DNA from 4 places in the Parabacteroides sp. AF27-14 genome. Region 4 is predicted to be linked to each of the others. Evidence: riboswitches for the same ligand, from Rfam matches in the RefSeq annotation. Region 4 holds a riboswitch; each other region holds the start of a gene.
What was found. A riboswitch is a leader RNA that binds a small molecule or an ion and turns the genes downstream of it on or off. The one in region 4 is predicted to bind cobalamin.
Positions count from the first base shown of each region.

Region 1: linked by a shared signal. The riboswitch ahead of DWY79_RS14540 (porin family protein) and the one ahead of DWY79_RS13995 (TonB-dependent siderophore receptor) in region 4 are both predicted to bind cobalamin.
Region 2: linked by a shared signal. The riboswitch ahead of DWY79_RS11615 (sirohydrochlorin cobaltochelatase) and the one ahead of DWY79_RS13995 (TonB-dependent siderophore receptor) in region 4 are both predicted to bind cobalamin.
Region 3: linked by a shared signal. The riboswitch ahead of DWY79_RS15860 (ABC transporter substrate-binding protein) and the one ahead of DWY79_RS13995 (TonB-dependent siderophore receptor) in region 4 are both predicted to bind cobalamin.

Region 1 is NZ_QTLZ01000014.1:84,058-91,810, forward strand. Features, by position in the region: gene scpA (methylmalonyl-CoA mutase) at 1-59, shown strand, start outside; gene coaW (type II pantothenate kinase) at 189-1,043, shown strand; cobalamin riboswitch at 1,063-1,266, shown strand; gene DWY79_RS14540 (porin family protein) at 1,558-2,166, shown strand; gene priA (primosomal protein N') at 2,254-4,716, shown strand; gene DWY79_RS14550 (low molecular weight protein-tyrosine-phosphatase) at 4,776-5,267, shown strand; gene DWY79_RS14555 (HD family phosphohydrolase) at 5,374-7,413, opposite strand; gene gltX (glutamate--tRNA ligase) at 7,509-7,753, shown strand, end outside.
Region 2 is NZ_QTLZ01000009.1:145,185-152,937, reverse strand. Features, by position in the region: gene DWY79_RS11630 (aconitate hydratase) at 1-2,154, opposite strand, end outside; gene DWY79_RS11625 (bifunctional aspartate transaminase/aspartate 4-decarboxylase) at 2,425-4,074, opposite strand; gene aspT (aspartate-alanine antiporter) at 4,087-5,784, opposite strand; cobalamin riboswitch at 5,871-6,068, shown strand; gene DWY79_RS11615 (sirohydrochlorin cobaltochelatase) at 6,196-7,113, shown strand; gene DWY79_RS11610 (TonB-dependent siderophore receptor) at 7,260-7,753, shown strand, end outside.
Region 3 is NZ_QTLZ01000017.1:8,022-15,774, reverse strand. Features, by position in the region: gene proS (proline--tRNA ligase) at 1-1,143, shown strand, start outside; gene DWY79_RS15875 (formate--tetrahydrofolate ligase) at 1,241-2,908, opposite strand; gene DWY79_RS15870 (hypothetical protein) at 3,302-3,814, shown strand; gene DWY79_RS15865 (precorrin-2 C(20)-methyltransferase) at 3,863-4,567, opposite strand; cobalamin riboswitch at 4,634-4,833, shown strand; gene DWY79_RS15860 (ABC transporter substrate-binding protein) at 4,896-6,059, shown strand; gene DWY79_RS15855 (iron ABC transporter permease) at 6,069-7,106, shown strand; gene DWY79_RS15850 (ABC transporter ATP-binding protein) at 7,108-7,753, shown strand, end outside.
Region 4 is NZ_QTLZ01000013.1:54,491-62,243, forward strand. Features, by position in the region: gene DWY79_RS13990 (putative transporter) at 1-1,292, shown strand, start outside; cobalamin riboswitch at 1,402-1,607, shown strand; gene DWY79_RS13995 (TonB-dependent siderophore receptor) at 1,645-3,648, shown strand; gene DWY79_RS14000 (DUF5074 domain-containing protein) at 3,669-5,033, shown strand; gene DWY79_RS14005 (ABC transporter substrate-binding protein) at 5,033-6,151, shown strand; gene DWY79_RS14010 (FAD-binding and (Fe-S)-binding domain-containing protein) at 6,215-7,753, shown strand, end outside.

The DNA of each region.
Region 1 (7,753 bases), on a different contig from region 4:
CGGGTACTTCCGTATCGAAGGCAGCTTGCCAGATCCTTGAGATCTTGTTAGGCGAATAAATGGAGTTTAGACCTTACGGTTTTTAAATAAAGAGAGGCTGGACAATTGATTTTGTCCGGCCTTTTTTAGTATTGTATGCGGGTTTATGTACTTTTGTAGCGATTATTCAATTAAAAAGGGAAAGAATCATGGGAATCGTTATAGGTATAGATGTGGGAGGTAGCACGACCAAGATCGTCGGCGTGGAGGATAAGAAGATCAAGAACCCGATGTTCGTGAAAGCTACCGATCCGGTAACCTCTTTATTCGGGGCCTTCGGTAAATATATTTATGATAATAACATCTCGCTCTCGAATATAGAGAAAGTGATCTTGACAGGTGTAGGTAGTGCTTATATCGATCAACCTTTATATGGCTTACCAACTGCGAAGACGGATGAGTTCCTTGCGAATGGGCTAGGGGCGCAATATAATACGGGACTGGACAGTCTATTGGTGGTCAGCATGGGAACGGGTACCTCCTTTGTCAAGGTACAAGGCTCCACGATCGAGCATATCGGGGGATTGGGTATCGGTGGCGGAACAATCCTCGGCTTGTCTAAGCTATTATTGAAAACGCATGACTTTCACCAAATAGCGTCTTTGGCCGAGCACGGTTCCTTGAATGATATCGACTTGCATATCCGGGATATTACGCCGCATCCGCTACCCGGCCTGCCGCTGGACGTGACAGCCTCTATTTTCGGAAAAGCGGACGCGAACGCTAAGGTTGAGGATATCGCTCTCGGTATCGTTCATATGGTCTTGCAGACCATCGGACAAGGAGCTGTTTTCGCCTCGTTAAATGGCGATATCAAGAATATCGTATTGATCGGTAACCTGACTCGCTTGCCACAATGCCCGGATATTTTCCCCCGTCTGGAGGAGATGTGCGATGTCCATTTCAAGATACCGGAGTATGCCGAGTATCGCACGGCTATCGGGGCGGCTTTATGCTATATCAGGAACCGGGAATATAAGGATATTTTTTGTGGAAAGTGTTAGGCTACATCAAAACTTTATGTATCTTTGCTACATGCTTTGTTCCCTTTCGGCAATCGCCGGATAGGGATTAAAAGGGAATCGGGTGAGAATCCCGGACAGTCCCGCTGCTGTAAGCTTCATAAACGGGTTGAGCAATACTGTTGCCACTGTTCATTCAAGTGAATGGGAAGGCGCTTAAGACCGGAAGTAAGTCAGAAGACCTGCAAGGCGTGTATATTTTCGACGGCTTCGAGGAAAGGCCGGAAGAGAACGCAAGAACCGTATCCGGTTTTTACTATTCTTTATCCAAGGTTTTCTTATCAAGTCGTCTCATGGTTTCGGATAATTATTTTGCCATAATAATTAGGGAAAGAAGCATGAATCTGACCGACGGGATGAGCTCCGTGTGTAAGATGCATGCTTTCTTTGCGTTTAAAGGACTGGGGTATTCCGTGAACACTCTATAGAGAATATTTGTTTATTATTAGAAAAGTGCGTTTATTTGCAACGAGTAATTAACAAAAGAAGTATGAATATGAAGAAAATTGTGGGACTTGTTATGGTTGCCTTGCTAGCGTTGATGGCGCTTCCGGCGAACGCTCAGCTTAAATTCGGTATCAAGGGAGGTGTGAATATATCGTCTGTTCATTTCAACTCGGACGTGTTGAAAGCGGATAACGTAACCGGCTTTCAAGTGGGTCCGATGATCGAGACGACCTTACCGTTGGTCGGTGTCGGGATCGATGCGGCGGTGTTGTATTCGCAAAAAGGTTTGGAGACGACCTCGGCTGGCGGGGTTAAGACTTCGATGAAGACGGATTATATCGATGTTCCGGTCAACTTGAAATGGAAATTCGGTTTACCGATCGTCAAGGCGTATTTGGCAGCCGGTCCGTATATCGGTTTCCGTGTAGGCGGTGATAAGTTTTGGGATATCCCGGGTTCCGTAGCGGATCAGGTGAAGGCGAAGAATTTCAGCGCAGGTCTTAACTTCGGTGCCGGCGTGGAACTGATCAGCCACTTGCAGGTGGGTTTCAATTATGGTCTGGGACTGACTGATAACTATAGTATTGAGAAGGTGAACCTCTCCGACGGTGCCGGAAAGAACCGTGGATGGTCTATCACGGCAGCGATCTTGTTCTAAATAGGTGAAAATAAAATGAGAGAGGCTGGGCTTTAGAAGTCCGGCCTTTTTTGTTATTTTTGGGCTCGTAATGAAACACCTGTTTGAATGAAATACGCGGACGTCATACTTCCCCTTCCTTTGGAGAATAGCTATACCTATCGGATACCCGAAGATCTGGAGAGAGCCGTGACTCCCGGTTGCCGGGTGATCGTGCATTTCGGGAAGAAACGATATTATACGGCTATCGTCATGGAGGTACACGACCGGGAACCGGTATCCGATTTTGAGACGAAGGAGATCTACGCTTTGCTGGATGCCACGCCGGTGCTCCGCCGTCCGCAACTCCGTTTCTGGAAATGGATATCTTCTTATTATATATGTAAGCTGGGCGACGTGTATAAGGCGGCCTTGCCTTCCGGCTTAAAGTTGGAAAGCGAGACGGCGGTTACTTATAATGAGGATTTCGAGGCCACCGCCCCCTTGCGCCCGAACGAGCAAGCGGTACTGGATGCTTTTAGCGGGGTTTTGAAATTGACGATCTCGGAGTTGGAGAAGAAGACCGGTCTTCGAAATGTTGTCCCGATCGTCTCTTCCTTGATGGTGAAAGGGGCGGTCGAGGTGAGCGAGGAGCTAAAGCGAGGATTCGTTCCCAAGACACAGGCGTTTATCCGTTTGGCCGAGGCTTACCGGGATGAGACGAAATTACAGGCGGTGTTCGAGGATTTGAAACGAGCGAAGAAGCAAGAGCTTCTGCTGGTCAGCTTCTTGGATTTAAGCCATACCTTGAATCCCGCTTTATCGAAGGAGCTTTCCAAGAAAGAGCTATTGGAACGCAGTGGTTATACCTCTGCGGTATTGGAGGGGCTGCTGAAACGGGGTATCTTGGAGAGTTACGAGAAAGAGGTGGGTCGTTTGCAAGTATCTGTCTGCCGCTTGCAAGAGCCGAATCCGCTCAGTCCGGCGCAAGAGAAAGCCTATGGAGAGATCCATGAGGCTTTCAAGACGAAAGAGGTCTGCTTGCTTCATGGCGTGACTTCCAGTGGTAAGACCGAGATATACGTCCGTTTGATCCATGAGGTCTTGCGGCTGGGGCGGCAGGTTTTATATATGTTGCCGGAGATCGCTATCACGACCCAGATCACGGAACGGCTGGCGAAATTATTCGGGGATAAGCTATTGGTCTACCACTCTAAGTTCTCGGATAACGAGCGGGTGGAAGTTTGGAATAAGCTATTGCATAACGACGAGCCTATGCTGGTATTGGGGGTCCGTTCGTCCCTCTTCCTTCCGTTTAAGGACTTGGGCTTGATTATCGTGGACGAGGAGCATGAGAATACGTATAAGCAGCAGGACCCGGCACCCCGTTACCATGCCCGTAACGCTGCCATCGTCTTGGCGGGTATGCACGGCGGTAAGACCTTATTGGGTTCCGCCACTCCCTCCATCGATTCTTATTTCAACGCTACGGCGGGGAAATACGGTCTGGTTGAGTTATCTACCCGCTACGGTGATTGCTTGATGCCGGAGATTATTACGGTGGACGTGAAGGAGCTAAAGCGCAAGAAGATCATGAAAGATACCCTTTTCTCCCCTCTGTTGGTGGAGAAGGTGCGGGAGGCCCTATCCCGGGGCGAGCAGGCGATCCTATTCCAGAACCGCCGGGGATTCGCCCCGATGATCGAGTGCCGAGGGTGCGGGTGGGTGCCTCGTTGCGTGAATTGCGACGTTAGCCTTACCTACCACAAGGCGCATAATCAGCTGGTTTGCCATTATTGCGGTTATACCTACCGCTTGCCGCAGGTATGTCCCGAGTGTAAGGGGACGGAGTTCAAGATGCAAGGCTTCGGTACGGAGAAGGTAGAGGAGGAGATCGCTGGGCAATTCCCAGCGGCGAAGGTGGAGCGGCTGGATTTCGATACGGCCCGTACCCGCACGGCTTACGAGCGGATCATCTCGGATTTCGAGAAGGGGAAGACACAAATCTTGATTGGTACCCAGATGTTGTCGAAGGGATTGGATTTCGGGAATGTCAGCGTGGTCGGAATCCTGAGTGCCGATAGCCTGATGAATTTCCCTGACTTCCGGGCGCACGAGCGGGCTTATCAATTGATGGTACAGGTTAGCGGACGTGCCGGACGACGGGATAAGCGGGGTACGGTGATCTTGCAGACTACTCAGCCGGAGCATCCTTTGATCCGTATGGTGCAGCATTTTGCTTATAAGGAAATGGTGAGCTTGCAATTGAGCGAGCGTAGTATGTTCCGTTACCCGCCTTACTACCGTTTGATCGTCTTGATCCTTCGAAGTCGGAATGAGGAGGCTTTGCAGGAAATGTCTGCTTTATACGCCGAGAAACTTCGTGCTCGTTTGGGTGAGCGGGTGTTGGGGCCGGTTACGCCGCCTATCACTCGGGTACAGACGCTTCATATCAAGAAGATCGTCTTGAAGATCGAGATATCCGCCGGGATCGCTCCGCTTCGTGAGATATTGGAGGGGATTCATGCGGAGATGCAGGGATATGCGCTATTTAAGCAGTTGTTGGTTCATTATGATGTGGACCCGGCTTGAGAATTGAAAATGGAGAATTGAGAATTGAAAATTGAAAATTAAAGGAAAGGAGCTTAGGGATGAAGGAGGAAAAGATACGGTTGTTGTTTGTGTGTTTGGGAAATATATGCCGTTCCCCTTCGGCGGAGGCGGTAATGAAGAAGTTGGTGAAGGATGCGGGGCTGGAAGCTCGGATCGAGATCGATTCCGCCGGGATCACCGGCTATCATGAGGGAGACTGGGCAGATTCAAGGATGCGGGCGCATGCGGCTCGCAGGGGATATTCGTTGGATTCGATCTCCCGTCCGGTACGTCAGTGGGACTTCCATGACTTCGATTTGATTATCGGCATGGACGACCAAAATATAACGGATTTGAAACGGATGGCTCCCGATCTGGAATCCGTAGCTAAGATACATCGGATGACCGAGTTCTCCCGGAATAAGTTGTACGATCACGTCCCGGATCCTTATTATAGCGGTGCCGAGGGCTTTGAGCTGGTCTTGGATCTATTGGAAGACGCTTGCGCCGGGTTGTTGGAATATTGCCGATTATTACGATGCCCATCGTAAGGTTGCTAGAATGCCCATTGTAAGATGCTTATAACTGCGATTATAAGAACCTTACAATAGGCATTATGGTTCTGTGCCGATGGCTGTATGCCTATCTGCTTGATAATTATTGTTTTTTCAAGTCCGGATAGCTGATTCGGGTATGGAACATGGTTTTCAGTTTGTCTACGAATACGCTCTTTATGGTCTCCACGTCCTTGAAGGTCAGCGGAGCGCTCTTTAGCAAGCCGTCGGCGATCTGCCCGTCGATGATCTTGTTCACCAAGGCGCTGATACTCTCTTCGGTATGTTCCTTCAAGCTGCGGGAGGCGGCTTCCACGGAATCGGCCATCATCAGTACGGCGGTCTCCTTCGAGAAGGGATTCGGGCCGGGGTAGGTGAATAGCTCGTCGTTAATCGGCTTGTCCGGGTATTGGTTCTTGAAAGAGTTGTAAAAATACTTCGCCTTGCCACGCCCGTGGTGCGTACGGATGAAGCTGATAACCGCCTTGGGTAACAGGGCCTTCTCGGCGATCTTCACGCCCTCGGTGACGTGGCTGATGATGATCTGCGCGCTTTGGTCGAATGCCAGCTGGTTATGCGGGTTCACGCTTGTCTGGTTCTCGGTGAAGAAGACTGGGTTGCTCATCTTTCCGATGTCATGGTAAAGGGCGCCGGTACGGACCAATTGCGAGTTCGCACCGATCTTGGCAGCCGCCTCGGAGGCTAGGATGGATACCTGTAAGGAGTGCTGGAACGTACCCGGGCAAGTCTCGCTAAGCTTCTTCAAGATCGGGTTGTTGATGTTGGACAGTTCCACCAGCGTGATGCTGGACACGTATCCGAACGTCTTCTCCAACATATATACCAATACGTAGGTGAACATCAGCAGGATGAAGTTGATACCGAAATAAAGCATCATCATCCAGTTGATCTTGTTTAAGTTCGCCTCTTGATACAACGTGAGACTGAGGTAGCAGGCGGCGTAGGAGAGGAAGATGAAGACGGCGCAACGGATCAGTTGCGAACGTTCGCTCAACTCCTTCAAGCTGAACGTCACTACCATACCCGCCACGATTTGCAACAACAGGAACTCATGCGGGAAAGGTACCATCAACGAGCAGATCAGCACGATGATAAGGTGCGTGAAAAGCGCCGTCCGGGAATCGAAGAAGGTACGTACTACGATCGGTACGATGGCGAACGGCAATATATATACGTTGAATAATGCGTAGGTAACACATAGTTCCGTAAGGATGCAACTCACGAATATGCAGAGGATCAAGAATAGTACGTTCTTCCGGTTGTGGAATATCTTCAAGCGGAAAGACCATAGGTAGAGCCAGAAACAGAACATTAGCCCGAAGACGAGCACGAATTGTCCGGCCAATATGATGCCTTGCGTCTGCGTGCCCCCGGTCTTAGCCTCGTGTATGGCCTTTAGGGAACGGAGCACGTTGTAGGTATGGTTGTCAATGATCTCGCCCCGGTCTACGATACGTTCTCCGGCTTGTACCATGCCGTTGGCGATCGATACGCCCTGTAGCATATCCTCCTTGATCTTGTCGGACATGTCAGCGGCATAGGATATGTTCTCGGTGAGGTAGTTATTGATGTCACACGATTGCAGGATGGATTTGTCCAGCCGTGACGGGCAGTTGTTGATAATGAACTCGTAGGCGGTGCGCACGGTGAAGAAGTCGCTCACGTAGTGGGGCTGTGCGACGGCGTTCTCCAAGAGGTTGACACGTGAGTATTCCTCTTTCCGTAGCTCGTCCAGATCCTGCGATGAGATGATACCGTTCTTGTATAAGTTAATTAGACTGCTCTCGATGTACTGCATGTAAGCGGGGGATACTTTGCTTCGCAGGCTATTGTCGTTATTGTAGTTGGCGCGCAGTTTCTCGATCTCTTCCTTTTGGATGCCGGGGTTTATGCGGTAATAAGGCTCGAACTTACGGAGTACGCTGTCTTTCTCCGCTTTTACCTCGTCGTCGGTCTTGTAGATCGGGAAATCGCTCGGGGCGGTGAGCAATCCGTACCTCCAAGGCTTGCCTTCATAGAACTGATAACGGAATTTTCCCTCCCGGGGGAAGAAGTAGGCGATAAGTAATGCGGTCACCACGAAGTAGACCACGGTCGGTATATTGTAATTCTTTTGTTTCATATAGATTCCTTTTAGCGTCCGAAATATACGTAAAAAACTTCACTAAGCGGAAAAAAAGGCGTACTTTTGCCGCATTATTATAGAATGTAAGTATTATGACTCAAAGAAAAGTAAGAGTACGCTTTGCGCCTAGTCCTACGGGGGCGCTGCATATCGGAGGTGTCCGCACGGCTTTATACAACTATTTATTCGCTAAACAGAATGGCGGTGATATGATTCTCCGTATCGAGGATACGGATTCTCAACGCTTCGTTCCCGGGGCGGAAGACTATATCATCGAGGCCTTGACTTGGCTAGGTATCAAGTTCGACGAGGGCGTGAGCTTCGGCGGCAACTACGG
Region 2 (7,753 bases), on a different contig from region 4:
CGCATGAAGAAGAACGGCCGTCAACGGTTTGCCCGGCTGAAAATCTTTCAATCCGATGATCGAGATATGGTCATTCTCGCGGATCTTGCTGTAATCCTCCTTATTGGCGAAAGTCAGTGCTAACATTCCTTGTTTCTTCAAGTTTGTCTCGTGGATACGGGCGAAACTCTTGGCTAGGATCACTTTTACATTTAGGAAGCGAGGCTCCATGGCTGCATGTTCCCGGGAAGAGCCTTCACCATAGTTTTCTTCCGCTACGACGATCGAGGAAATACCATTTGCCTTGTATTGTTTCGCTACGGCAGAAACTGCTTCATATTCATTGTTCAGTTGATTCAATACAGAGTTTGTCTTCCCGTTGAAAGCGTTTACGGCTCCCATCAACATATTATCCGATATATTTTCCAAATGCCCACGGAAACGTAACCATGGACCGGCCATCGAGATATGATCCGTCGTACATTTACCTTCAGCCTTGATAAGAAGGGGCATATCCGTGAAATCCTCTCCATTCCAAGGAGCGAAAGGCTTTAATGCTTGTAGGCGGTTGGATTCCGGATCGATGTTCACCACTACGTTCTTACCCGTAGGTGCCAGATAGCCGTTATCCTTTACCTCGAAACCTTTCGGCGGAAAATCCGTGCCTTTCGGTTCTTTCAGTTTCACAACCTTACCATCCTCTGTCTTCAATGTATCGGTCAAAGGATTGAAACATAGATCACCTGCGATGGTCAAGGCCAGTGTCAGTTCCGGAGAAGCGACAAAAGCATGTGTATTCGGATTACCGTCCGCACGTTTAGCGAAGTTACGATTGAATGAAGTAACGATCGAATTCTTACGGGTATTATCATCCGTATGACGTTTCCATTGTCCGATACAAGGACCACAGGCATTCGCCATAATGGTTGCGCCAATCCGTTCAAAATCACCGATAATACCATCTCTTTCCGCCGTATAACGGATTTGCTCGGAACCCGGGTTGATGATCAAGGGTGCCGCTACCGGTATTTTATCCTCATAAGCTTGGCGAGCAATGGATGCCGCACGGCTTAGATCTTGATAAGAAGAGTTGGTACAGGAACCGATTAATCCGACCTCCATCTTTCGGGGATAGCCATTCGCTTTTACTTTTGCGGCAAACTCCGAGATAGGCGTAGCTGCATCCGGCGTGAACGGACCGTTGATATGCGGCTCCAATTCGGAAAGGTTAATAACGATTACACGATCGTAAAACTTATCTGGCTCGGCACGAACGTCCATATCCGCTTCCAGATATTCACCGATAGCTTCGGCCCAGCTCGCTACCTCGTCACGTCCCGTGGCACGAAGATATTGAGCCATTGTATTATCGAATGGAAATAAGGAAGTCGTCGCTCCTACCTCGGCACCCATATTACAGATCGTAGCTTTTCCGGTCGCTGAGATTGAGGCGGTGCCCGGACCAAAATATTCGATGATAGCGTTCGTTCCACCTTTTACGGTTAAGATGCCCGCTAGCTTAAGAATCACGTCCTTCGGCGAGGCCCAACCATTCAAATTACCAGTTAACTTAACACCAATTAGTTTCGGCATCTTCAGTTCCCATTCCATTCCGGTCATGACATCCACGGCGTCGGCTCCTCCTACTCCGATAGCGACCATTCCAAGTCCTCCGGCATTCGGGGTATGTGAATCAGTTCCTACCATCATACCGCCGGGAAACGCATAATTTTCCAATACCACTTGATGGATAATGCCTGCTCCGGGTTTCCAAAAACCGATTCCATATTTATCGGAGACCGATTTCAAGAAATCATAGACCTCGCTATTGCTTTTGGTAGCCGTATCGATATCCGTCTTGGCTCCCATATTCGCTTGGATCAAATGGTCGCAATGCACGGTAGCCGGTACTGCGGATTTTTCTTTTCCGGCGTTCATGAATTGTAAAAGCGCCATCTGAGCGGTGGCATCTTGCATAGCCACACGGTCGGGACGGAAATTCACATAATCCTCACCTCTTTTGAAAAGGCGAGTCGAGCTTTCATCGTATAGATGCGCATATAAGATTTTCTCGGCCAAGGTCATCGGGCGACCACCGATACGTTCGCGGGCTGTGTCCACTCTTCTGGGGAAATTCGCATAGAAATTTCTAAGCATGTCAATGTCGTACACCATATTCATATTCGTTTTTTATTGTAAGCCTTTTCGCAAATATATTTATCTATAACCAGCTAAAATGTAATAAATAAGACATCTGCCAATGAGTCTTTGTTTTTATTATCAACAAATATATAATATAATGAAATACAATTTGTTCGATAATTTCTATGAGGTTATAGAGGTTATTTATAATCTCCCGGATAACTTAGAAAAACGGGCTAATCGCACGTTTATTAATAAAACGTACCATTAGCCCGTTTTGTTCAAGCCTTGGAGCTGTTTTTTCTACTTATCGAGACTTTCTTTCCATCTTTGGGCATAACTATGCAAAATAGATGCGATACCCTCTCCGATCCGGACATAATCTTCCCGTTTAAGGTTGGCTAAAGATGCGCGGATAGACCACTCGGGAGCATCAAAACCTCCTCCGTTCAGTAAAACCAAGGAAGTTTCCTGTGCCAGACGGAAAACGACATCCAGAGGTTCGTAATTCTTTTTTAGATATTCCACGAAATCATCCCCATAGAATTTCTTAGCCCAGACAAGCATATCGATCTCACTATAATATCCCGCACGCAAAGGGTCGTCTAATAAGGTGAATCCGGTGCTTTCCCACAATGTGTGTAAACGCTCGTGGATCATATCCTGCATCCTTTTCTTATAGGTATTTTCCGCATCTAATAGAGCGAAAGACGCAAACAGAGACATTTGTGTTTGCTGTGGCAAGGAAAGACCGGCCGTATGATTCAAGGCTACTTGACGGCTATCGGCTACCATACGATCAATAAAGCGGATATCCTCGGGATGTAAGGATAGACTGCTATATCGTTTTTTTAGAAGCTCCTGTTTATCTCTTGGCAATTCACGGATCATCCGGTCGTAAATATTATCTTGATGTAAAGCGATTACCGCCAATCTCCATCCGGTTGCCCCGAAATATTTGGAGAAAGAGTAGACACATAACGTATTCTTTGGTAATTCGGCCATCATCGAGCGAAAATGCGGAATAAATGTCGCATACACATCATCCGTAATAATCATGAGGTTGGGATTGTCGTTCCGTACGATCTCAACGATCCTATTCATCAATGCTTTTGTCAATCCGTATGAAGGCGGGTTGCTCGGGTTTGTTATGAAAGCAGCTTTCACGCTAGGATCTTTCAGGACATCTAAATCTTTTTCTTGATATTGCCACGTGTGATAGCCGTCTTTTGTCATCTTCAAGGCTTTTATCTCTATGACATTAAAAAGATAACGAGCCTGTTCCGGAATCTCTATATAAGGAGTGAATACCGGAGCGAAGAGAACGATCTTATCTCCCTTATTCAACAAGAAATTCTGCTGCAAGGTATCGAAGATATAACACATGGCGGCAGTTCCGCCCTCGGTAGCGAAAAGGTCGAATATTCCCTCAGGGGGCTGGTTATCACATAATTCTTGGTCTAAATAATCCCGCACGAGCATTTCTGTATATTTCAAGATACGATCGGGAACCGGATATTGATCACCAATGACGCCTTCCGCCCATTCATATACAAGCTCATTCTCATCTACACCTTTTTCCGTGACCAGATATTCATAGGTACCCTTCAATAAAGTAGCGCCGGGAGATTGCGCATGTTTCTTTAGAAACTGTACGAAGCGAGACGCGATCCTTTTGCGGTTGGGAACCCCTGCGGCTCCGGCCATCTCATCTGCCAATTCGGTTTCCTGCAGGCATTCCTCCAAGGCGAACTGCCCTAATAGGAAGAATGCCTCCCGTGGAACCGTACTGATCCAGTTTGGATTTCCCCTTCCTGCGTTCAGCATGATGTGCGTACTTTTACGAGCGCTCTCATCCGCTAACTCTATCAAGATGTTCTTTAGCTCGAAAGGGCTAATCTCCGACATCTTTTTCTCATATTCTCTCGTGACATGTATTTTCTTCTTGTCCATACATTATATATATTACATGATTAGCACAATAACGACACCCCAGATGATTAATAAAGTATTACCCACCGCATAGGTAACGGTATAGCCTAAGGCTGGAGTCTCACTTCCTACGGCATCTTCCACCGCTCCTAATGCGGCAGTTGTCGTACGTGAACCCGCCGTACAACCTAAAGTAATAGCCGGGTGGAACTTAAAAACGTAACGTCCCATCAGAATACCGATGATAAGCGGGATAGATGTCGCTAAAGCACCGATAATAAATAAACTTATACCGACTTCCTTCAATCCGGTCACGAAACTGGGACCCGCCGTGATACCGACTACGGCGATAAACATATTCAACCCCAAATTATTTAATATCCAAACGGAAGGCTCCGGAATACGCCCGAAGGTCGGATGCTTAGAACGAAGCCATCCAAAGACGAGCCCGGCTATCAAAGCACCTCCACTCGTACTTAGGCTAATCGGGACACCCCCGAAATGAATCGCGAGCGAACCTAAAATTCCCCCTAAGAAAATACCGATACCCACGAAAATCAAATCGGTCTGATTGGTTGGGCGATCGGGATATCCCAAAGCCGTCGCCGCTTTATTTACCTCTGATTTCATGCCTACCAATTCCAGCATATCACCAGAATCTATCACCGTAGCGGCCAAGACCGGGATATTGATACCCGCACGCCTTACGGACTTGATGCTAACACCATGCATAAACGATTGATTGCGTAAATAGCAGATCTTTTTCCCCACGTATTCCTTATGGATCACTAGTACGGGTAACGTCTCTGCCGGAAAATCGAGCAATTCAATGTCATTGACCTCGTCGCCAATCCAGTTCTCCTCTCCGATCACGAATTCTCGGCGACCGCTTAGAACAACCTCATTTCCGGTATGTAAAACCAAATCCGGTTTAACATCGGTTACTACATTATTAATACGGACACACTCCACGAACAAATGCCGTCCCAATTGGTCTAAATATACCTCCAACTGCTTTACGCTTTTGCCATCCTTGAACCATTCATTACTAATCTTATAGGCCCGGAAAGTTACCGGACGGGCAGCAGGCATAAAGCCCGGTTGCTCGCTCTCGTCGTTATTTCCCATTTTAGCCTCTAGCTCTTTACACGCTTTTTTCACGTAGTCGAGTCCTCCTAAAAGACGTGGCCCGATATCACTCACTAACCATGCGGATCCTGCCGTACCGAAAATATAAGTTACCGCATAGGCCACGGGCATTACATTTACCATAGCGCTTTTATCCGTATCGCTAATATTCATCTGTCCGATCGTATCTTCGGCAACTCCTAATACTGCCGACATCGTCTGGGAGCCCGCCAATAATCCTGCGGCCTCGCCTGCGTTATATCCCATAAGTTTCGCTAACAAAAAAGGAGCGATCAAACAAAACACACACATGACGGCGGCGAAAAGCATTTGAGGAAGACCTTCCTTTTTCAATCCCCGGAAGAACTGTGGCCCAACACTATATCCTACAGCGAAGAGGAACATCAAGAAAAAGACGGACTTTAACGGTCCGCTTATATCGATTTTTAATTGCCCGATCAATACACCGACCAATAATACGCTGGTAACCGTTCCCAGCGTGAACTTCTTTATCTTAAACTTGCCAATCCAGAAACCGAGAGCTAAGGTTATGAAAATAGCTAGCTCCGGATAATGTTGAAGTAAATTAGTTATCCATTCCATATCTATTTATTTGATGTTAAACAAAAAAGATGCTATTGAAACAGGGATTCTTTGAAAGATGTTGTTACTTTTCGGGATTATTTATATAAATTTGCGACCGCTTAGGTGATAGAGTTTGTCTACCGACAATTCTATAAAAGGGAATCCGGTTAGAATCCGGAACAGTGCCCGCTACTGTGAAGCTCTTGAAAAGGAAAGCGTTCTGCTATGCCACTGTCTTAAGAAAGATGGGAAGGTTGCTTTTCGAGCCAGTCAGGAAACCTGCCAAGCGAAGTAATGATTAATTCCTCCCGGGGTTAGGAGTAATTAAGAGGATAGAAATATCACCTATATCTAAAAGATGTTGGAGACGGAATAATACGTTGTCTCCGTGGGATTGATATGTAATCTAATTATTAATATATTCATATGATGAGGAAACACTTACTATCTTTCTTCCTGCTGGTCATCAGCCTAGTTTGTCGTGCGCACGATGGCGAGAATTTTGTAGCATCCGATTTATTCGCCTCTTTACAACCGGGCGATAAGGCCGCTTTATTGATGGTACATTTTGGAACAACCCATGATGATACCCGTGCCTTGACAATCGACGCGATCAATCAAAAAGCGAAAGAAGCTTTCAAAGATGTTGAGTTGCGTGAGGCATGGACTTCTCGCATTGTAATGCGCCGCTTAAAAGCTCGTGGCATAGAGAAACTAAACCCGATCGAAGCCTTGGAAAAGTTAAAGGCTGATGGTTATACGCACATCTTGATCCAATCCACGAATATAATCGAAGGTATCGAGATGGAATCCTTACGTAAAGACGTTGCCGCCATGAAGTCTTCTTTCAAGGAAATCCGAATCGGCAATCCCCTATTGTATACGCCGGAAGATTATGAGGCAGTAATCGCTGCTATCATAAAAAATGGGGCGAAGGAAGGCGCTACATTATTAGTAGGTCATGGCACTTATACTCCAGCAACGGCCCAATATGCCATGTTGGATTATATGTTGAAGGAGAAGGGGTTCAAGAATTATTCCGTAGGAACTATTGAAGGTTATCCTTCTTTTGATACGATGGAAGCTCAAGTAAAAGCCAATGGTACGAAGAAAGTCGTGTTAATGCCATTTATGTTTGTCGCTGGAGACCATGCGAAAAACGATATCGCCGGTGATTGGAAAGAGGAACTGGAAAAGAAAGGCTACGAGGTAAGCGTATTTATGGAAGGTCTGGGACAGAATCCGGATATTCAGAAGATTTTCATCGAACATGCCCGTTTCATGGCTAAACATAAGATGATCGATATCGTTGATAAGAAGAAAGCTTATGCGGTAGAGAAGGACTAAAAAAGTTCTCCAAATCTATGTTTTATTCCTTTCGGAAGAAAAAGTAATTCCTTCCGAAAGAAACTAAATTTTCATTCGAAGGAAAATGGAATTTCTTTCGAAAGGGATTTCACATGCATACAATAAACAGTTATAATGCTAAATATATGAAAAGAGTTTTGACAATCTTACCGTTGACAGCCTTATGTATCAGTACGATGCAGGCACAACACAAGAATGAGTACACGAATTTCGCCGATACGACATTCAATATTCAAGAAGTCGTAGCGACCGCCGCACGCAAGCCACGTCCACAAATCACGAAGTTGGACGTACCTATGAAATATCTTCCTATTTCAATTAATAGCATTACGGCGAGTAGTTTGGAGTTGCGAGGTATCCGTAATATCCAAGATGCGGTACGCTTTATGCCGGGCGTACGATTCCAGACATCTTATGGCGCATTTCAACAATTGTCGATCCGTGGTTTCGATCATTCTATCATGATGATAGACGGTATCCGCGATGAACGTTCGGCAATAAACAACTCTTATCCCGTACCCGATCTATCCTGTATCGAGTCTATTGAATTATTAAAGGGACCGGCTTCTGTACTTTACGGACATTCAGCCGTAGGTGGAACCTTGAATATCGTTCGTAA
Region 3 (7,753 bases), on a different contig from region 4:
GCAGCTAAACTGGAAGAGGAATTGATCATTCGCCCGACTTCGGAGACCATTATATGGAATACATACCGTAACTGGATTCAGTCTTACCGTGACCTGCCTATCTTGTGCAACCAATGGGCGAACGTGATGCGCTGGGAGATGCGTACTCGCTTGTTCCTTCGTACGGCTGAGTTCTTGTGGCAGGAAGGCCATACCGCTCACGCTACTCGTGAAGAAGCGGAGATAGAAGCTAAGAAGATGCAAGAGGTTTACGCGAACTTCGCTGAGAATTATATGGCAATGCCGGTAATAAAGGGCGTGAAGTCTGAGAGCGAGCGTTTCGCCGGTGCTTTGGATACCTATACGATCGAGGCGATGATGCAGGATGGAAAAGCTTTGCAGGCGGGAACTTCCCATTTCTTGGGGCAGAACTTCGGTAAGGCTTTCGACGTTACTTTCATCGACAAGAACGGTAAGAGCGACTATGCTTGGGCTACTTCTTGGGGTGTTTCCACACGTTTGATCGGAGCGTTGATTATGTCTCACTCTGATGATAACGGTTTGGTATTGCCTCCACATTTGGCTCCGATACAGGTTGTGATCGTACCGATCTACCGTAGCGCTGAGCAATTGACGCAGATCAGCGAGAAGGTCGCTGGTATCGTGGCTAAATTGAAAGCGTTAGGCATTTCCGTGAAATATGATGACGCTGATAACAAGAAGCCGGGCTGGAAGTTCGCTGAGTACGAGTTAAAAGGTGTTCCCGTGCGTTTGGCTATGGGTGGTCGTGATTTGGAGAATAATACGATCGAAGTAATGCGCCGTGATACTTTGGAGAAGGAGACGATCACTTGTGATGGCATTGAGGAATACGTGAAGAATCTGTTGGAGGAAATCCAAGCGAATATCTTCAAGAAAGCGTACGATCACCGTGAGGCTAACATCATAAACGTAGATACGTATGAGGAATTTAAGGAGAAGATCGAGGATGGCGTCTTCATCATGGCCCACTGGGATGGAACCCCGGAAACAGAAGAATTGATCAAGAACGAGACGAAAGCTACGATCCGCTGTATTCCTTTAGCTGGTGATAAGACTCCGGGTAAGTGTATGGTGACAGGTAAACCGTCGGCTTGCCGGGTACTGTTCGCCAGAGCTTATTGATCGCCCCCCGGTTTCGGGGCGAGAGTGGTTATAAAAAAGGTACGCCTTACTGAATGTGTGAGGCGTACCTTTTTTATTTAAATTGTTTTACTGTCTATTAACTCAATCCCTCAATCATGCCATCCACGATATCGATCTTTCGGGCTTGCGGCTCTTTAGGGAGCCCCGGCATACGCATGATCTCGCCCATGACGACAACGATCATCTCGGCTCCGTTATTGATGATTACATCTCGTACTTTTAGTTCGAAGTCCTTGGCAACCCCATAAGCTTTCGGATCGGAAGAGAATGAATATTGAGTCTTGGCGATGCAGATCGGATAATGGGAAATACCCAAGCTTTCGATCTGACGCAATTTTTTATCGGCCAAAGTCGTATAAACAATCGAAGAGGCTCCGTATATCTTCTGGGCCACTTTTTGTACCTTCGTACGGATCGGATCATTCAGATCATATGTATATTGTAAAGGAGCGGAAGGATGATTTTCGATCGTATCAACCACTAAGCGGGCAAGCTCCGTACCCCCTTCACCTCCTTCGGAGAAAACGTTATTCATGGCGAATCCAACCCCTTTTTCCTTGCAATGCTCAGCCACTAAAGCGATCTCCTCGTCCGTATCGGTAGCGAAACGGTTGAAAGTCACGATTACTTGCTGTCCGAAGCTCTTCATATTCTCAATGTGTTTATCTAAGTTAGCGAATCCGTTCTTTAATCCTTCGATATTCGGTTCCTTGATTTCTTTTTCAGGAACGCCACCATGAAGTTTTAAGCTCTGGGCAGTCGCTACGATGACTGTCAGTTTCGGTGAAAGCCCCGCTTTTCTACATTTGATATTAAAGAATTTCTCCGCACCCAGATCAGCGCCGAAACCAGCCTCCGTAATCACATAATCTCCATAAGTAAGAGCCATTTGGGTGGCCAATATGGAATTACATCCATGGGCGATATTAGCGAAAGGACCTCCATGTACAAATGCGGGAGTATTCTCCGTTGTTTGTACTAGGTTCGGCAGTAATGCGTCTTTTAGCAATACGGTAATAGCTCCGGCTATGCCAAGATCATTTACCGTGAAAGGCTTATCTTCGTTTGTATAACCCAATAAAATATTTCCGACACGTCGTTTCAAATCCTCTATATCCGTAGCCAAGCAAAGGATCGCCATGATCTCTGAAGCGGGAGTGATGTCAAATCCGGTCTCGGTAGGGACACCGTTCGCCGAGCCGCCTAGACCCGATACGATGTTACGTAAGCTACGGTCGTTTACGTCAAGAACCCGTTTCCATTTGATCTCCTTCAATCCCTCGCAGGTGTTGCGAGTCTGATAAATATAGTTATCCAATAAAGCGGTAATCATATTGTGGGCGGAAGTAACCGCATGAAAATCCCCTGTAAAATGCAAGTTGATGTTTTCCATGGGAAGCACTTGGGCATATCCACCTCCGGCAGCACCACCTTTCATGCCGAAACACGGGCCAAGAGACGGCTCACGTAAAGCGACCACCGCTTTCTTCCCTATTTTATTCAGCCCTAAAGCCAGACCGATCGAAACCGTAGTCTTTCCGATTCCCGCTTTAGTGGGAGTGATAGCGGTCACTAAAATTAAATTATGCTGGTCCATTTGCTTTTTATCGATCAAATGGATAGGAACCTTGGCAATATACCTGCCATAATTTTGTACTTCCTCACGAGGGATACCTAACGTTGTCGCAACTTCCTTAATTTTACGCAAGTCTGTTTCTCTTGCTATCTCAATGTCCGATTTCATGTGCTTTATGTAAGTTTATATAGTTTGAACAAAGTAAATCTAATTTATTATAATAACAAAATGATACGGAACAAGGTTTTCCCCCTTTATGGAATAAGAAGATTGTGTTATTTTGATATTTTTGTGCGAAAATGGCGATGATCTCGCTTTTTGTGATAGCTGTTAGGCTTGAAATTGAACTTTTTGTAAAGTGAACTTTGCAAAAATCATACGTTTTGCTTGTTGCACTCTTAAAGAATTATAAAATAGTCTTTAAAATTATCCGTCTATGATAATTTGATTAATTTTGTGGTGTCACAACGATAAAAAGAAAGCTAAAATGGTTTGAGTGTGATAAATTGAAATAGATGAGAGATTAATAACATTAGCAATATAATATGTAAATTTAAGGTTATGTCAACAGTAAGATTTAGTCAGGTTACATTTGCTACTAAATCGTGGGTAGCAGAAGCATGGGAAAAGATGGTAGTGGAATTGTTTAGCGGTCGTGTCGTAGCGGAAGTCAAACAATTGGATGAAGTATGTGAATCAAAGTGGGAAGTAGAATTGAAGAAGCTTCAAAACGAGGTTCATTCTTTATGTCATCATGCGATCCATCAATTGCTCCCGATAGCCGGCTCTTATCAACAGGCATTACTGGATGACGTTGCCCAAGCCTATACGGTATACGCTCCGGAAGAAGCAGAGTCTATCTTCAACCGGGGAAACCAAGCGATCGAGGATATCAAAGGGCATGTATCGGGTATTCGCTACAACGCTTGTAAAATGCGTGAGGCGAACCGTAAAGTAAGCGAGTTGGAAGATATGCACGCAAAAGCGATCATGTACCATAATTCAGTGAAACCTTATATGGATACACTTCGTTTCCATATCGATCAGCTTAAGCATATATTGCATGTAGCGTAATAAGATGGGCTGTCCGGGTTTGGTTACTCTCCGGGCAGCCTTCTTCTTTTAGCGAGGTTGGATAATCAGTAGGGAGAAATAGGGGAAATCCTTGGAATGTATAGTGGCGATATCAGTAGTATAATATTCTTTTCCTGTTCCTACATTCTCGAAATAATGAAAAACCGCCTTATCCGCATACTGCCGGATACAAGTATGAATAGCCTCTTGGCAACCCGGTAATTTCATGATGACGATGATCATTCCATTTTCTATTTTTGCCGAAAGTTCATCGAACGACGCAGTCCCGGGGATTACATTAATTTGCTCCTCTTGTTTTACGATATGTATCCCGGCCAAGGCACCTGCCGCTATAAATGCCGGAATTCCTGCGATTCGATCGACCGGGATTCCTGCTTCCTCGAATTTATCGTATACATATTGTATAGATGAATAAAAACCAGCGTCTCCCTCGGCGACGATCACGATTTGTTTTCCTTTCAAATATTCAGCTTGGGCATCCAGAAACAATTCGTTATAAGCGTTTAACGCATCTGTCCGTTCCTTACTCATTGGCAAAATAAACGGATGGATCAAGGATTCGTCTACCTCAATAGCTTTCAATATATCCGTCGCCCGAGATATGATTCCATGCTTGCCTTGTGTAGCAGGACAATAGATAATATCAGCCTTTTGTAATGTTTTAAGCCCTTTCAGCGTAATTAATTCCGGATCACCGGGACCTAATGAGACGAAGTGAATAGGATGATTCATGTGTATCTGTTTTTATTTGAAACGCAAAAGTCCTTAAAATTGCGGATGTATACAAATATTCTTACTACTTTTGTCGCTGTAACAGGCTCCGCTTATCTCTTTTTCCGGGAGGCGGATTAAAAGGGAACCGGGTGAGAATCCCGGACAGACCACGCTGCTGTGAACTTCTAAACATTCGGACAATACCTTGGCCACTGGTTTCGTAATCGGGAAGGCGTCTAGAATGGAAGTAAGTCAGAAGACCTGCCGGTTCATAAATAAATGTTGCTGTCCCGTGGAGCAGGACGAGAGTAACTGTCAATGATCAACTGTCAATTAAACAAGGATTATGAATAAGTTTATAGCGGGTGGATGCTTGCTTTTATCGGTATTGACTTTATCATGTACTTCAGGTATCCGTGAAAAAGGAGAAATAGGGAAGACGGCTTCCGTAGAGCAATCCGCATTCTCGCAAGAGCAGGTTAAGCCTTTATACGCCCAAGGATTCAAGCTTACCTATGCGGATCAATATGTCTTGGCTGATATTCAAGATCCTCAAAACGAGGAAAGCACCACGTTTCATTATGCGTTCGTAAAAAGAGGTTCGAAACCCACGGGGATTCCCGTTGATTATACGATGATAGAGCTTCCTATCCGAAGCGTTATCTGTATGACTTCCCTGCAATTATCGAATTTTATTAAATTGGGTGCCTTGGATAAGGTCGTTGGGATTACCAGTACACGGCATTTGTTCAATAAAGAGATGAACGAACGCCTGAAAGAAGGTAAAACCGCAAAGATCGGTATAGAGGGAAATTTCGATAACGAGGTTATCATGAGTATGAATCCTGATTTGATCCTTGTATCGCCATTCAAGCGGGGAGGCTATGAGACGCTGAAAGACGTGGGTATCCCCTTGATTCCCCATTTGGGTTATAAGGAGACTACGCCATTGGGACAAGCTGAATGGATCAAGTTCATAGGCTTGTTGTTAGGGGTAGAGAAAGAGGGCAATGAGCGTTTTGCCGCCATTGAGAAGAGGTATAATGAATTAAAGGAACTTACGGCGGATGGCAAGGTTAAAAAATGTCCGATCGTTTTTAGTGGCGAGTTACGGGGTGGAAACTGGTATGCCGTAGGAGGAAAGAGTTTCTTGGCACAGCTTTTCAAGGATGCCGGCGCTGATTATTTCTTGAAAGACGATGAGCGATCCGGTGGTGTTACATTAGACTTCGAGACGGTCTATAACCAAGCGGACGATGCTGATTTCTGGCGTATCGTGAATAGTTTCCCGGGAACGTTTAGCTATGAGGCATTGAAAGAGCAAGATCCTCGTTATGCGGATTTCCGTGCGTTCCGGGAGAAAGGGATTATCTATTGTAATATGAAGAACACGCCGTTTTATGAGAGTATGCCGACAGAACCGGAGATCGTCCTAGCGGATTTGCTTCATATCTTTCATCCGGATTTATTACCGGATCATGAGCCGGTCTATTATTCTCGACTTAAATAAGGAACGCTGATGAGACATTCAAATACCCTATGGATGCTGGCGATTGTCACGGCTATTTTTGTTCTAATCTTTTTGAATTTGGTGTTGGGGTCAGTCTCTATTCCTCTTCAATCGGTTTGGCATATTATCTGGAATTCAGGAAATGAGCCTATTACATGGCAGAATATTATCTGGAAATCCCGACTACCACAGGCATTGACAGCGTTGGTAGCGGGAGCAGGCTTATCCATCAGCGGCTTACAGATGCAAACCGTTTTCCGTAATCCATTGGCCGGACCTTCGGTCTTAGGTATCAGTTCGGGAGCGAGCATGGGTGTCGCTTTCGTGGTGTTGTTAAGCGGTAGTTTAGGGGGCGTTGCCTTGAGTAAACTTGGTTTTATGGGGGAGATCGCCTTATCGATAGCGGCCGTGATCGGTTCCTTATCCGTGATGGCGCTGATCGTGTATGTTTCCCAAAAGGTAAAAGGAAATGTCACGTTGTTGATTATCGGTGTGATGATCGGTTACGTGGCAAACGCCGTGATCGGTGTACTTAAATTCTTTAGCGTCGAGGAGGATATCCGTGCATACGTGATTTGGGGATTGGGTAGTTTCGCCCGTGTTTCCGGTAATCAGATGACGTTGTTCGTGATTCTTATGACAGTCTTGATCCCTCTCTCGTTCCTGCTTATCAAGACCATGAACTTGATGCTTCTTGGGGATAGCTACGCACGCAATTTGGGACTTAATATCAAGCGGGCCCGTTTGTTGGTTATCACCTCGGCCGGGGTCCTTACGGCGATTGTCACGGCTTATTGCGGACCTATTATCTTCTTGGGGCTAGCCGTTCCGCATTTATGCCGGGCCATATTTCAAACTTCCGACCATCGGATTTTAATGCCTGCGGTCTTATTCGCAGGTGCGGCGTTGGCGTTGATCTGTAATTTGATCGCCCGTATGCCGGGGTTCGAGGGAGCGTTACCTGTCAACTCGGTAACCGCTTTAGTAGGTGCTCCTGTAGTGGCCTCGGTATTATTTAGAAAACGAAAGAATGAATTGAACGAGTAAGATGAAACAAGATACGATTCATATTAACGGCCTTTCGATCGGTTACCATTCTAAGAGTAGTACAAAGCTGGTAGCTAAAGGTATACACTCTACGATCTATAGTGGTGAATTAACCTGTTTGCTGGGTGCTAACGGGGTGGGGAAGTCTACTTTATTGCGCACGTTATCGGCTTTCCAACCTAAATTAGATGGGGAAATATTGGTCCTAGGAAAAGATATAGATGCTTATTCCGATAAGGAATTGAGCACCACGATCGGTGTCGTGCTGACCGATAAATGTGAGATCCGGAATATGTTGGTACGGGAATTGGTCGGGATGGGACGTAGCCCGTATACCGGCTTCTGGGGCAAGTTGAGCAAGGATGATAAGCGGATCGTGGAAGAATCCATCGCCCTTGTCCGCATTGAGGAACTAGCATCCCGCATGGTCCATACCTTATCGGATGGAGAACGCCAGAAAGTGATGATCGCTAAGGCGCTCGCTCAGGAGACTCCGGTTATTTACTTGGATGAACCTACCGCATTCCTTGATTTTCCCAGCAAGGTAGAGATTATGCAATTACTCCATCATCTAACCCGGAAAACGAATAAGACGATATTTATGTCCACTCACGATTTGGAGCTGGCTCTCCAGATATCGGATAAGA
Region 4 (7,753 bases):
TATCCGGAGCAGTGACGAATACACCGGGATTGGGCGCTGCTCAACAGGCTTATTCAGATATGACGGGGATCTCGGATGAAACGATCGCTTTAGGATATGCGGTTGCCTATCCGTTAGGTGTGATCGGCATTATCTTGTCGATGATTTTTATCCGTTATGTTTTCCGTATCTCTTTTGCGAAGGAGACGGAACAATTGGAAGAAGAGACGGATACGGAATCGGGAGGAGAGGCTGTACCTATCTCTTTGGTGGTGAAGAATCCGGCGATTTTTGGTCGTAGCGTAAGTGAGCTATCTAAATTGTTGGAACACCGTGAATTTGTTATTTCCCGTATTTTACGTAACGATACGAATCGGATAGAGATCGTGGCGGGGAACACGGTATTGAATGGGGATGATAAGATTTTTGTTATTACCGCAGAGCATGACGTGGAGGCGATAAAGACTTTTATCGGTCAAGAAATACAGATGGATCGTAAGCAATGGATTCCGGCGGAAAGCCAGTTTATCAGCCGGCGTATTTTGGTTACCCGGTCTGAAATCAACGGTAAGCAATTAGGGGCTTTGCAGTTACGCCGTTTACATGGAATTAACGTGACTCGGATCAATCGTGCGGGGCTGGAGTTGGTAGCTACTCCTAATCTGGTCTTGCAAATAGGCGACCGGGTGACAGTGGTCGGTAGTGAATTGGCGGTGGAGAAAGTTGCCGAGACGCTGGGTAATTCAATGAAACGCTTGAATGAACCTAATTTGGTGACTATTTTTGTTGGTATAGTTTTGGGTATTATCGTGGGAAGTCTTCCTATTAGTTTTCCGGGTATTCCTCAACCGGTGAAATTAGGATTAGCGGGAGGTCCGTTGATCGTTGCGATATTGATAAGCCGGTTCGGTTATCGTTATAAATTGGTTACTTATACCACGCAAAGTTCTAATTTACTATTGAGGGAATTAGGAATCACGTTGTTTCTCGCCTGCGTGGGATTGAGTGCGGGTGAAGGTTTTGTCGATACGATAGTCAATAAGGGTGGTGTAGCTTGGATCGGTTATGGTTTTATAATAACGTTATTGCCTCTACTGATTATCGGTTGTGTGGGAAGGTATTTTTATAAACTGAATTATTTTACGTTGATGGGATTGATTGCGGGAAGTACGACCGATCCTCCTGCGTTAGCCTATTCCAATATGGCGGCAGGAAATGATGCGCCGGCGGTTGGATATGCGACGGTTTATCCATTGACCATGTTTTTGCGTGTGTTGACCGCACAGTTAATGATATTATTCTTTTATACATAGAATAAATATTTTGTTGTTAGTAATGTTTAGAAAAGTGTAAACTCCCTAGCCTTCCGCCGAAGTGATTCGCCGGGGGGCTTTTTTGTTGCTAATCAAAAAGTAAACATGTATCTTTGCGGCCAATCAAGGTGTAGATGTTATCGATTCCGATAATAATCAGTAAAAGGGAATCCGGTGCGAGTCCGGAGCTGTACCCGTAGCTGTAAGTCCTTGGAGCCCCGGCAAATCTTGTTGCCACTGCCTATCGGATAGGCGGGAAGGTAGCCGACAGAGGGTGGACGAGCCAGAAAACCTGCCATGATTTTGTTATGCGACGTTTCGGGTGAAGACGTTGGTAAATCTAAATGTTGCTATGCGAGATTTATATCTTATAAGATGCCTATGCGTTTTTAGCGCATGGTTATTCTCTTTGGGTGTCGCTTACGGTCAACAGATCGATACGACGGCCTATCACGAGCTTTCCGGGGTGGAAGTGGTGGAGAAGGTACGTCCGTCGGTCACCCGTGAAGGTACGCCTTTGCAAATTATGGACCGGGCGGGAATCGATCGCTTGGGAGTACAAGACCTATCCGAGGCCGTGAAACGCTTCTCGGGAGTTACGGTACAGGATTATGGGGGGATCGGAGGATTGAAAACGGTCTCGGTACGTAGCTTGGGGGCGAAGCATACCGCCGTCAGTTACGATGGGGTGACGATTACGGACGCGCAAAGCGGGCAAGTCGATATCAGCCGTTTCTCGTTGGATAATGTGGAGATGGTTTCCTTGTCAATCGGGCAGTCGGATGACATTTTCCAAACGGCAAGGGTGTATGCTTCGGCAGGCGCCTTGAATATACAAACCGGAAAGCCCACGTTTAAAGACAAATCGTTTCATACTTATCTTAAGGTTAAGGGAGGTTCCTTCGGGCTTTTTAATCCTGTGCTGCATTATGATCAAAAATTAGGAAAGCGTTGGAGCGCATCCTTACATGGTGATTTCGTGCGTGCGGATGGACAATATCCCTATACATTAATTAATGGGGAATTGGAAACGAGAGAGAAGCGAAGAAATAGCGATATCCATTCTTTCCATTTGGAAGGTAATCTATTCGGCGATTTTGGAAGGGGAGGCGAACTTTCCTTTAAGGCGTACTATTTTGATTCGGAGCGGGGGCTTCCCGGTTCTGTTAATTTATATAACAAGAACACTTCTGAACGATTATGGGATAATAACTTTTTCGTGCAATCGGGGTATAAGAATGTTCTTAATGAGAAATTTACGCTACGGGCCATGGCTAAGTATAATTATGCTTTTACTCGTTATTTAGATATAAATGATAAATATGCTGCGGGCGAACAAGTCGATTTGAATACACAGAATGAGTATTATGGCTCTGTAGGTTTGCTGTATACTCCTATAAAGTATGTATCGGCGACGTTGACTACGGATTTAACTCGCTCTATGCTGGACAATAATTTTGTGAACGGCCCTAATCCAAAGCGAATGGCCTCTCAATCAGTACTAGCGGTGCAATATAAGAACAGTCGATTCACGGCTACCGCTAGTTTATTGGGAACATATATCACTGATAAAGTGGAGCAAGGGGAAAAACCGGATGATAAGAGGCGTTTATCCCCGGCTGTAAGTTTGTCTTGGCGGCCATTCTCGGAAAGTACTTTGCGGATACGTGCCTCTTACAAAGATATATTCCGGGTTCCTACATTTACGGACTTGTATTACCTCCGTATGGGAAATACAAATTTGAAACCGGAAGAAACTTCCCAATATAATGTAGGGGTAACATGGAGTTCTTCCTGTGGGGATTGGCTGCGGCATTTCAGTATTTCGGCGGATGGATATTATAATACGGTGAAAGATAAGATCGTGGCTTTACCTACCATGTATGTTTGGAAGATGATGAATATGGGCGAAGTGGATATTAAAGGGGTAGATGTAAATTTATCTACACAATTCCGATTGCCCTTACGAATGAGCTTGCTTTTGGCTTCCACTTATTCTTTTCAATACGCGGTTGATGTGACAGATCCGGAAGCTAAGAATTATAAGGATCAGATTCCTTATACACCTCGTCATTCTGGCACGGTTTCCGTAACCTTGGAAAATCCATGGGTAAATGTCTCTTATATACTGACTGCGGTTGGTGATCGTTATGCATTGCCGCAAAATATAGATCGGAACAGGATTGATTCTTATATAGAACAGAGTATTTCTATAAATCGAGATTTTCGTTTTCGATATTTCGGTTTGCGTTTGCAAGGTGAATTGTTAAATCTTGCGAACGTGAATTATGATGTTATTCAGTATTATCCCATGCCGGGCCGTTCTTGGCGTTTAAGTATTTGTTTATCCTATTAGTAAACTATAAAAGTAAAGTAATGAAAAAGAAGAATTTAGTTTGTGTCTCTGCCTTGTGTGCATTGATGTCTTTCTCGTTTGTCAGCTGTGATGATGACAATGAGCCTTCACTGAACATACCAAATGTATCTGTAACTAATGTCAGTTTTACGGATGAGAATCCGGAAGCTTTAAAAGTTAGCGGAACCTTAAATTGGACAGCTCCGTCTTCTGTTGACAATGTAACAAAGTACGTGATTTATGGTTCCTCTGATGGAACCGCTAAAGATATGAAAATTGCGGAGGTAGAAGTTGGAACACATTCATATGCTATTACGGATGTCGTAAATATAGGCTATTTATTAGTTATAGCCGCAAATGCGGAAGGTGAGTCTTCTGTTTATGCTTCCGTAAGAGTTATTGATTTTGTGAAGGATAGTTCTTTCATGGCTTTATATTTCTTGAATTCGGGCAATATGGGAAATAACAACTCTTCTTTATATATGTACGACATAGAAAAGGATGAGGTTGTCCCCGATTATTTCTTGGCTCAAAATGGCAGGGGGCTGGGAGATACGGCACAGGATATGATCGTGTATGGCGATAAGATGTATATCGCGGTATATGGAGAGTCTACGATAGAAGTGACAGATCTGAAGGCAAAATCCATTAAGCAAGTCAAGACAGAGGGGCAGCCCCGTTATATGGTATCAGAGGGTGGAAAAGTCTATATTAGCTATTATAATGGATATGTCGCTCGTTTGGATACCGCATCCTTGGAGGTTGAGGCGAAAGTAAAGGTCGGACGGAATCCGGAACAATTGGCGGTATCTTCTAATAAATTGTTTGTCTCAAACTCCGGAGGTATGGATTACAGTACCGAGGTTGGGTATGATAAAACGGTATCAGTGGTTGATCTGTCTACTTTTACAGAGATAAAGAAGTTGGATGTAGTATTGAATCCCACACGGATACAGGCGGATGAGCAAGGAAATGTATATGTGGTTTCTATGGGTAACTATGCGGATATACCCAATACGGTACAAAAGATAAATACGGAGACTTATGAGGTTACTTCCCTTACGAATTGTCCAAACGCAACGGAGATGGCCTATGAGGATGGCAAGCTATTTCTGTTCTATGCGCAATGGGGAATGTCTAGCCCTGCATTTTTAACATTTGATACAAAGAGCCAATCTGCGGGAACGAGCTTTATTACAGATGGAACCTCAATACAATCCCCTTATTCAATCAGTGCCGTGGGTGGAAATGTCTATGTCGCAGAGTCTGATTATAAGAATAATGGCGATATCTATTGTTTCGGAGGTGACGGTAAATTGTTCAAGAAGTTTGAGGCCGGTTTAAATCCCATGAAAGTAGTCCTCGCTCAAAAAGATAATATCTAATGCGATTACTGATTCTCTTAGGGTTCGCTTTCTGGATGGTGGCATGTACGCCATCCGGAAAGCAAACTTCTTCCAAGGAAGCTCTTTCCTCTGATAGTATTCAATATGCCCAAGGTTTCACGGTTCAGCGCTTTGATACCTATATAATGGTGGAAGTTCGTGATCCGTGGGATAGCACCCGTCTGCTTCAACGCTATTTATTGGTAGACCGGACAAAGTCGGTTCCCGGCGGATTACCCAAAGGGACGATCGTGAAGGTCCCGGTAAAAGATATTGTGATTTATACTTCTGTCCATGCGGCTATTATTGATCAACTGCACGAAACCGATAAGGTTATAGGCGTTTGTGAGCCTCGTTATATGGATACTCCTGCCATACAAGAGGGTATACAGGCCGGAAGAATCGCTGATTTAGGTGAGGCTACCTCTCCGAATATAGAGAAAATGATAGAGATCGGCGCGGAACTCGTGATAGCTTCCCCATTCCAGAACAGTAGTTATGGGCCTGTCGAGAAGATAGGGATACCCATTATCGAAGGAGCCGACTATATGGAGGCATTTCCTTTGGGGCGTACGGAGTGGATTCGCTTTTATGGTTTGCTATTCGGAAAGGAAGGGATGGCCGATTCTATATTTAAAGAAACAGAGCAAGCCTATTTGTCTCTAAAGGACTTAACCGCAAATATAGATAATCGTCCTACTGTTTTGTCGGAGAAAAAGTTCGGCTCTTCGTGGTATGTACCATCCGGAGATAGTTATATGGCTCATCTTATCGAGGACGCCGGAGCTGATTATATGTTTAAGGATTTACCGGGTGCCGGAAGTACCCCCTTAGCGTTTGAGACCGTGTTTGATAAAGCGATCCATGCGGATATTTGGCTTGTTAAATATAATCAGTCTTCTGAGATGACCTATAACGATTTACGCTCCGAATATACTCCTTACGAGAATTTCGACGCTTTTAAAAAAAAACGGATTTATACCTGTAATACAGGTGCAGTTCCTTATTACGAGGAATTCCCTATACATCCGGAATATTTATTGAAAGATTTAATCTGGATTTTCCATCCGGAGCTAGTATTCGGGTATTCTCCCCGTTATTTTAGAGAAATGCCCTGATTGTCTTAAAGGTTTCATATCTTTGTTGAAATGTCGTTTCTAGACAAATAAAGGTATTAGACTATGAAGATAAAAAAGGTATATGCTGATGCTTTAACTACATTAGCGAAGGGAACAGATGCCGGGATTTACAGGTTGAATCCCAAACGAGTTGAAATCGTGAGTCGTGAGCAAGATGTAAAACGTGTTCTTGCTGAATGTGAGAAGACTGGTAAATCTGTAACCTTTAAAGCTGGGGGGACCTCTTTATCCGGCCAGACTATTACAGATTCTGTATTGATGGAAATCAGTCCTGACTATGGAAAGGTTAAGATTTCAGGAGATGGGAGTTTGGCTAAATTCCCTTGTGGTATAACTGGAGAAGAGGCGAACCGCTGGTTGAAACCTTATGGCCGTAAGCTAGGGCCTAGCCCTGCCTCCATCAAATCCGCACGTATCGGCGGGATCGTAGCGAATAACTCGAGTGGTTCTAGCTATGGTATTATCCATAACTCCTATAATACGGTCCGGGATATGGAGATTATCTTTGCGGATGGAGCCTTTTTGGATACTTCTTCGTTAGCGAGTCGCAGGGATTTCATGCAAACGCATATAGGCTTATTGGAGAAGTTGATGAATTTCCGTTTGGAGATCTTGTTGAATCCAGACATGGAAGACCGGATTCTATCTAAATATGAGTTGAAGAATACATGCGGTTATGGAATGAACTCTTTCTTGGATTATACCGATCCATACGATATACTCATGCATTTAATGGTTGGCTCGGAAGGAACCTTAGGGTTTATTTCTTCGGTTACTTTCGAGACAGTCCCCGATGAGGCTTTAAAAGCTTCCGCCTTGATTTATTTCCCCTCTTTGATGGAGGCGTGCAGAGCCATAGCCCCGTTACGCCAATGCAAAGTGTCCGCCGCCGAGTTGATGGATAGAAACGCCTTACATGCGGTAGAGGATGAACCGGGGATGCCGGAGATATTACATTCTTTACCCGAGGATGCGGTAGCGTTGCTGATCGACACGTCTTCTAATTCGGAAGAAGAACTTCAAATCCAATTCCGGGATATAGAGGAGCGGCTAGCAGATATACAGACCTTATATCCGGTATCATTTACGACCGATCCGAAGCTTTACGCTACTTATTGGCGGGTACGAAACGGTTTATTTACTTCCGCTGCGGGAAGACGGCCACGGGGTACGGTATCTATTATTGAAGATATCGCTTTCCGGGAAGAGGTTTTAGGAGAGGCTTTGGAACAAGTGCGTGGGGTCTTGTCGGATTATGGATACGGAAATGCGGTGATGTGGGGACATTTATTGGATGGAAACGTTCATTTCACGATTTTTCCGGATATAAACGCACAGGAAGGTATCGATCATTACGCTTCTTTTATGCGTAGCCTTGTAGATGTGGTACTTTACTACGACGGTAGCTTGAAAGCGGAGCATGGCACGGGACGAAATATGGCTCCATTTGTTAAAGATGAATGGGGTGAGGAGATTTATGAGTTGATGTGGAAGATCAAAAGGCTCTTTGACCCGGAAAATATATTAAATCCGGGTGTCCTTTTAAATCGGGACCCGGATGTGTTTATAAAGAACTTAAAG